One region of the Nocardia sp. NPDC058499 genome, then DNA from elsewhere that is predicted to be linked to it. Evidence: riboswitches for the same ligand, from Rfam matches in the RefSeq annotation. Region 1 holds a riboswitch; the other holds the start of a gene.
The links. Region 1 has a riboswitch for thiamine pyrophosphate ahead of thiC (phosphomethylpyrimidine synthase ThiC). Riboswitches for the same ligand answer to the same signal wherever they lie in the genome.
Positions count from the first base shown of each region.

Region 2: linked by a shared signal. The riboswitch ahead of ACFWPH_RS25550 (TenA family protein) and the one ahead of thiC (phosphomethylpyrimidine synthase ThiC) in region 1 are both predicted to bind thiamine pyrophosphate.

Region 1 is NZ_JBHXMZ010000004.1:260,488-263,961, reverse strand. Features, by position in the region: gene ACFWPH_RS14870 (GNAT family N-acetyltransferase) at 1-532, shown strand, start outside; gene ACFWPH_RS14865 (exodeoxyribonuclease III) at 566-1,417, shown strand; gene ACFWPH_RS14860 (Uma2 family endonuclease) at 1,400-1,978, opposite strand; TPP riboswitch at 2,211-2,336, shown strand; gene thiC (phosphomethylpyrimidine synthase ThiC) at 2,326-3,474, shown strand, end outside.
Region 2 is NZ_JBHXMZ010000009.1:159,048-162,521, forward strand. Features, by position in the region: gene ACFWPH_RS25535 (acyl-CoA dehydrogenase family protein) at 1-430, shown strand, start outside; gene ACFWPH_RS25540 (MaoC family dehydratase) at 434-886, shown strand; gene ACFWPH_RS25545 (acetyl-CoA C-acetyltransferase) at 901-2,097, shown strand; TPP riboswitch at 2,149-2,245, shown strand; gene ACFWPH_RS25550 (TenA family protein) at 2,239-2,943, shown strand; gene ACFWPH_RS25555 (ABC transporter substrate-binding protein) at 2,940-3,474, shown strand, end outside.

The DNA of each region.
Region 1 (3,474 bases):
GGCGACCGTACCGCCGGGCTGGAACAGCTGGGGCGAAACCCAGGTACTGGGCATAGATCTGGAGAATTTCGTCCTCCCGCAGGGTCCGTCCATGGTCCGGATCGCCACCGAACCCGATATCGCCTGGCTCGAGATCCACCGCCACCGCGGCGACGAACCCAGCGGTCACACCGCCACCGTTCCCCTGCCGGAGGTGCTGTGCGCGGTGCACGAAGGGCAACTGGGATTCGCGTCACTGGGCCTGCCCAGCCCCATCGCCATCGCCCGCGGCGCCCTCACCACCGCCTCGGACGGCCGGCACTGGGTCGGGCTGTCCTGTGTGGCCGTACTGGCCGCGCACCGCCGCCACGGACTGGCCGCACTGGTCTGCGGAGAACTACTGCGCTGGGGCCGCGACCGTGGCGCAACGCACGCGTACGTGCAGGTCGAGGCCGGTAATGTGGAGGCACTGGAACTTTTCGGCGAGCTGGGTTTCCTCGACCATCACAGCTACCGCTACGCCGTGCCCGGCGGTTCCGTACCGGCGCCGTAGCCGCGGCACATCTCAACACAGACGGGAATTCAGTTGCGACTGGCCACCTGGAATGTCAATTCGATCCGCTCCCGGCAGGATCGCGTGCTGGCCTGGCTGGACCGCCAGGACATCGATGTCGTGGCATTACAGGAAACCAAATGCCGCGACGACCAGTTCCCGTTCGAACGGTTCACCGAGGCCGGTTACGAGGTCGCGCATGTGGGGCTCAACCAGTGGAACGGGGTGGCGATAGCGTCGCGGGTCGGGCTGGAGGATGTGGAGATCGGCTTCCCGGATCAGCCCGGATTCGACCGGGATGCCGCGGAGGCGCTGATCAGCACGCCCACGGTCGAAGCACGTGCGCTCGGGGCCACCTGCGGTGGTGTCCGGGTGTGGAGCCTCTATGTGCCCAACGGCCGCGCTCTGAACGATCCGCATTACGAGTACAAACTCGCCTGGCTCGCCGCCCTGCGCGACAACGCCGCCCGCTGGCTGGCCGAGAACCCGGGAACCGAGACCGCCCTCGTCGGCGACTGGAATATCGCACCCACCGACGACGATGTGTGGTCCACCGAGTTCTTCAGCGGTAAAACCCATACCTCCCAACCGGAACGAGATGCGTTCACGGCCATTACCGCGACCGGTTTCACCGATGTGATGCGGCCCTTCGCACCCGGGCCCGGGGTGTACACGTACTGGGATTACACGCAGCTGCGTTTTCCTCGTAAAGAAGGTATGCGTATCGATTTCGTCCTCGCCTCCCCGGCCCTGTCGGCGACCGTGGTGGACGCGGGAGTGGACCGGGAGGAACGCAAGGGCAAGGGTGCGAGTGATCACGCGCCGGTGATCGCGGAGTTCGATATTCGACGCGAGCAGTTGGGCGACTCAGGTCCAGTCGAGTAGGGCGTCGGTGGCGAGGATGACGTTCAGTGGCTCGGGGATTTCGATATCGGTGCCGAACGGGAGGGTTACCCGGGAGGCGTACCGCCCGTCGTCGGGTTCGCTGAGGATATTGATCTCCGCGGAACCGCGGTCGATGAGCAGGTAGAGCGGGATACCGGTCGCGGCGTACAGGAACGGTTTGTCCAGGCGGTCCCGGAGTTCGGTGTGCTGCGCCCGGGAGGTGACCTCGATGGTCATCAGCACCGGTTGCGGATCCGACCATTCGCCATCGCCGGCGAACGCCGAGGCGGGCGCGAGAATCGCGTCCGGGCGGACGCGGCTGCCCCCGCCGCGCCCGGCCCGCAGGCCGCGGTCGGCGAAAAGCCACAGTTCCGATCTGCGCGGTACGAGGAACCGGGCCAGCCACTGGATGACCCGGCTGTGGTTCGCGTCCGGGCGCGCCTTCGCCGCGAGCAGGCCGTTGAGGTATTCCAGCCGCAGTCCCTCGGATATGCGCTGAGCCGCGGCGTCGAGTTCTTCGAACTCGTCCACGGTCATCAGCGATCCATGCGAGAGCGTCACCGTTCGACCCTATCGCCCACATCCGCTGAAACCCGCACGAACACCCGGGCGCGAAGAGTTCGCCACCGGCCGGTCGCGGCCCGCCCGGTTCTGGAGCGACCAGAGGGAGGGAGCGCAGCGACCGACCGGCGGGAGTGAAGAACCGGGCCAAAAGGGCCCCGACCCCGCGGCGCCGGAGGCGACGCCATAAATACAGCGACGCCATAAATGCAGTATGGTCGGCGGTGGAAAATTACACACCCACGGGGGCTCGCACCAGCGGGCTGAGAGGACGGCTAGCCCATCCGGGCGTTCAGGGCCGTCGACCGTATGAACCTGACCGGGTAATGCCGGCGTAGGGAGCAAAAATGACGGTTACATCTGTCGATTCCGTGACCACGGGTCCGATCGAGGGCAGCGTCAAGCACTACCGGGACGTGGACGGTCTGCGGATACCGGTTCGCCGGATCGCGCTGACCAACGGCGAGAATTTCGATGTGTACGACACATCTGGGCCGTATACCGATACTTCGGCGACCATCGATCTCGAGGCCGGACTACCGAAGTTGCGCGATACCTGGGCGAAACCGGATGTCGCCGGCCCGCGCACCCAGTTGGCGTGGGCCCGGGCCGGGGTCGTCACCGACGAGATGCGTTTCATCGCCGCGCGTGAGGGCGTCGAGGCGGAAGTGGTGCGTGCGGAGGTCGCCGCCGGACGCGCGGTGATCCCGGCCAATCACCGGCATCCGGAGCTGGAACCGACCGTTATCGGCAAGAAATTCCTGGTGAAGATCAATGCCAATATCGGTAATTCCGCGGTGTCGTCGTCGATCGCCGAAGAGGTCGAGAAAATGGTGTGGGCCACCCGCTGGGGCGCCGACACCATCATGGATCTGTCCACCGGTAAGAACATTCACGAAACCCGCGAATGGATTCTGCGGAACTCACCGGTCCCGGTGGGGACGGTGCCGATCTATCAGGCGCTGGAGAAATGCCACGGTGATCCGGCCGCGCTCACCTGGGAACTCTACCGCGATACCGTGATCGAACAGTGCGAGCAGGGCGTCGACTATATGACCGTGCACGCCGGTGTGCTGCTGCGGTACGTGCCGCTCACGGCGAAACGGGTCACCGGGATCGTCTCGCGCGGCGGGTCGATCATGGCCGCGTGGTGCCTGGCCCATCACCGGGAATCGTTCCTGTACACGCATTTCGAGGAACTGTGCGAAATCCTGGCGCGTTACGACGTGACATTCTCGCTCGGCGACGGTTTACGGCCGGGTTCCATCGCCGATGCGAACGACGAGGCGCAGTTCGCCGAACTCCGTACACTCGGCGAGCTGACCAAGGTCGCGAAATCGCACGGTGTGCAGGTGATGATCGAGGGTCCGGGGCATGTGCCGATGCACAAGATCGTGGAGAACGTCCGGCTGGAAGAAGAGCTGTGCGAGGAGGCCCCCTTCTACACGCTCGGCCCGCTGGCCACCGATATCGCGCCCGCCTACGACCACATCACC
Region 2 (3,474 bases), on a different contig from region 1:
CGGCCGGATCCAGGTGGCGTCCCGGGCGCTGGGTGTCGCCGCGGCCGCCCTCGAGGATTCGCTGGCCTACGCGCAACAGCGCGAGAGTTTCGGCGAACCGATCTGGAAGCACCAGTCGGTCGGCAACTACCTGGCCGATATGGCCACCAAACTGACCGCCGCCCGCCAGCTCACCCGGCACGCAGCCGAAATGTACGACCGTGGGGAACGCTGCGATATGGAGGCCGGGATGGCCAAGCTGTACGCCTCCGAGGTCGCGATGGAGATCGCCCTCAACGCGGTCCGCATCCACGGCGGGTACGGGTACTCCACCGAATACGACGTCGAACGCTATTTCCGGGACGCCCCGCTGATGATCGTGGGCGAGGGCACCAACGAGATCCAGCGCAATGTGATCGCGGCCCAGCTCGTCGCCCGCGGGGGTGTGTGAACCATGCGGGTTTTCCAGGGAATCGAGGAGGTGGCGGCCGCGGTCGGCACGCACCTCGGCTTCAGCGACTGGATCGAGGTGACCCAGGCCCGGATCGACGCCTTTGCCGACGCGACCGGCGACCATCAGTGGATCCACGTCGATCCCGAGCGGGCGGCCGCGGGCCCCTACGGCAGCACGATCGCGCACGGGTACCTGACACTGTCGCTGCTGCCCGCACTGGGCGCCACGATCTTCGATATCGACGGCGTGCGGATGAAGATCAATTACGGCATGAACAAGGTCCGCTTCCCCGCGCCCGTACCGGTCGGATCGAAGATCCGGTGCGGCGCCCGGCTGGAATCGCTCGAACGGACCGCCAAGGGCGCGAACCTGATCACCACCTACACCATCGAGATCGACGGCGCGCAGCGTCCGGCGCTGGTCGCCGAGGCCATCCGCGTCCTGGTTGATTGAGGAGCGAATTCCCCATGACACGCGCAGCATTGGTGGCGCCCGTCCGCACCCCCGTGGGCCGCTTCGGCGGAGCGCTGAAAGATGTACCGGCCGTGACCTTGGCGACCACCGTCATCAAAGAAACCGTCGCACGATCCGGAATCGACCCCGAACGTATCGACGATGTCGCCCTGGGCCAGTCGTACGCGAACTCGGAAGCCCCGTGTATCGGCCGCTGGGCCGCCCTCGACGCCGGGCTGCCGATCTCGGTCGCCGGATTGCAGACCGACCGCCGCTGCGGCACCGGCCTCCAGGCATTGGTGACCGCCGCGATGATGGTGCAGACCGGCGCCGCGGAGGTTGTACTCGCCGGCGGCGTGGAATCGATGAGCACCATCGAGCACTACACGACCGGCGCGCGCTGGGGCGCCAAATCCGGTGGGCTGCACCTGTTCGACCGGCTCGATCGCGGTCGCGAACGTTCCCAGCCGGAATGGCGATTCGGCCGGATCAGCGGAATGATCGAAACCGCCGAGAACGTCGCGGCGAAATACGGGATCACCCGGGCGGAATCCGATCGGCTCGCCGCGGAAAGCCATCATCGCGCCCACGCGGCCTGGGAAGCCGGGCGCTTCGACGCCGAGGTCGTACCGGTCGAGGTCACCGATCGCAAGGGTGCGGTGACGGTATTCGCCCGGGACGAGGGCATCCGGCCCGAGACCAGCGCCGATTCACTCGGGAAGCTACGGTCCATCCAGCCCGGCGGCGTGGTGACCGCGGGTAACGCGAGCCAGCAGAACGACGCCGCCGCGGCGGTGCTCGTCGTCGCCGAGGACCGCCTCGACGAACTCGGTCTCGAGCCGATCGGCTTCCTCGAAGGCTGGACGGCGGCCGGCTGCGACCCCGCCCTGATGGGCCTCGGCCCCGTCGCCGCCGTGGACAAACTGTTCGCCCGCACCGGGCACGGCTTCGCCGACTACGACCTGATCGAACTCAACGAAGCCTTCGCCTGCCAGGTCCTGGGCGTGCTGCGCGGCTGGGGCTGGGACGACCGGGACAAGTTGAACGTCAACGGTTCCGGGATATCCCTCGGCCACCCGATCGGAGCCACCGGTGTCCGCATGCTGACCACGGCACTGCACGAACTCGACCGCCGCGGTGGCGGGCGCGCGCTGCTCACGATGTGTATCGGCGGCGGCCAGGGTATGGCGGCGTCGGTGGTATCGGCCTGAGCCCGAGACCGGGCCACTTGTCAAGCGACGCGCCACTGGTATGGTCGGATTCGTTCTGACACGGGGTGCTCCGCACGAGGCGGGGCTGAGATCACACCCGAGAACCTGTCCAGGTAATGCTGACGAAGGGATGTCTTGGCGTTGTCCGCGCATACGACGGAAACCGGCCGCTTCACCGATCACCTCTGGGACCGGACGAAGGCGCTGCGCGGCGCCATCGACGATCTCGAATTCCTCCGGTTGCTCGGCGCCGGCATCCTGCCGCCCGAGGTTTTCCGCACCTATATCGAGCAGGATTCGCTGTACCTGACCGGATATTCGAAGGTGCTGGCCATCCTCTCGGCCAAGGCACCCGATGCCGAGGCCGCACGGTTCTGGGCGAATTCGGCCGCCTCGGCGGTATCGGTCGAATCCGCCCTGCACGACGAACTGCTCGGTAGCGGGAAACTGCCCGCACGTGTGGGGGAACCGGAGCATTCGGCCGCCTGCCTCGGCTACGTGTCCTATCTGATCGCGACCGCCGCCACCGAATCCTATGCCGTGGGCGCGGCGGCGGCGCTGCCGTGTTTCTGGATATACGCCGAGGTCGGGCGGGATCTGGCCGCCCGCGCGGCCGCCGTCCTCGCCGCCGATCCCGACCACCCCTACGCGCGGTGGGTGGCCACCTACGGCGACGAGGAGTTCCAGGAATCGGCGGCCGCGGCCCGGACCATGGTCGACGCGGCGGCGGAGGTCGCGAGTGAACGGGAACGCGCGGCCATGAGGACGGCGTTCACCGTCGCCACCCGGTACGAGCTGATGTTCTGGGATACCGCCCTGCATCCGCAGCCGTGGCCCGCCCCGTGAGCGGCCGCCTCCGCCGGATCCTGGCCACGGCCGCCGCCGCGCTGGTAGCGCTGTCGGCGCTCACCGCCTGCACCGCGGGAACCGACGACGACACCATCCGCTTCGCTCTGGACTGGACGCCGAATACCAACCACACCGGGTTGTTCGTGGCACAGCAGCGGGGCTGGTTCGCCGAAGCCGGCCTGGACGTGGAGATCCTGCCGTACAACAACACGGCCGTCGATACGGTCATCGACGCCGGTAACGCCGAATTCGGTATCAGCACCCATAATTCGTCGACCTTCTCCCGGGCGTCCGGCGGGCATACGCTCTCGGTGCTCGCGCCGCTGCAACACTGGGCGACCGGTATCGGAGTCGAGGCGGACCGTGCCGATATCACATCCCCGAAGGACCTGGACGGCAAGACCTATGCCGGTTTCGGTGATCCGGGCGAGGTGGAAGCGCTGCAGCAGGTGATCCGCAACGACGGCGGTACCGGCGAATTCGAATCGGTCACCCTGGGGACTTCGGCGTACGAGGCGGTCTATTCCG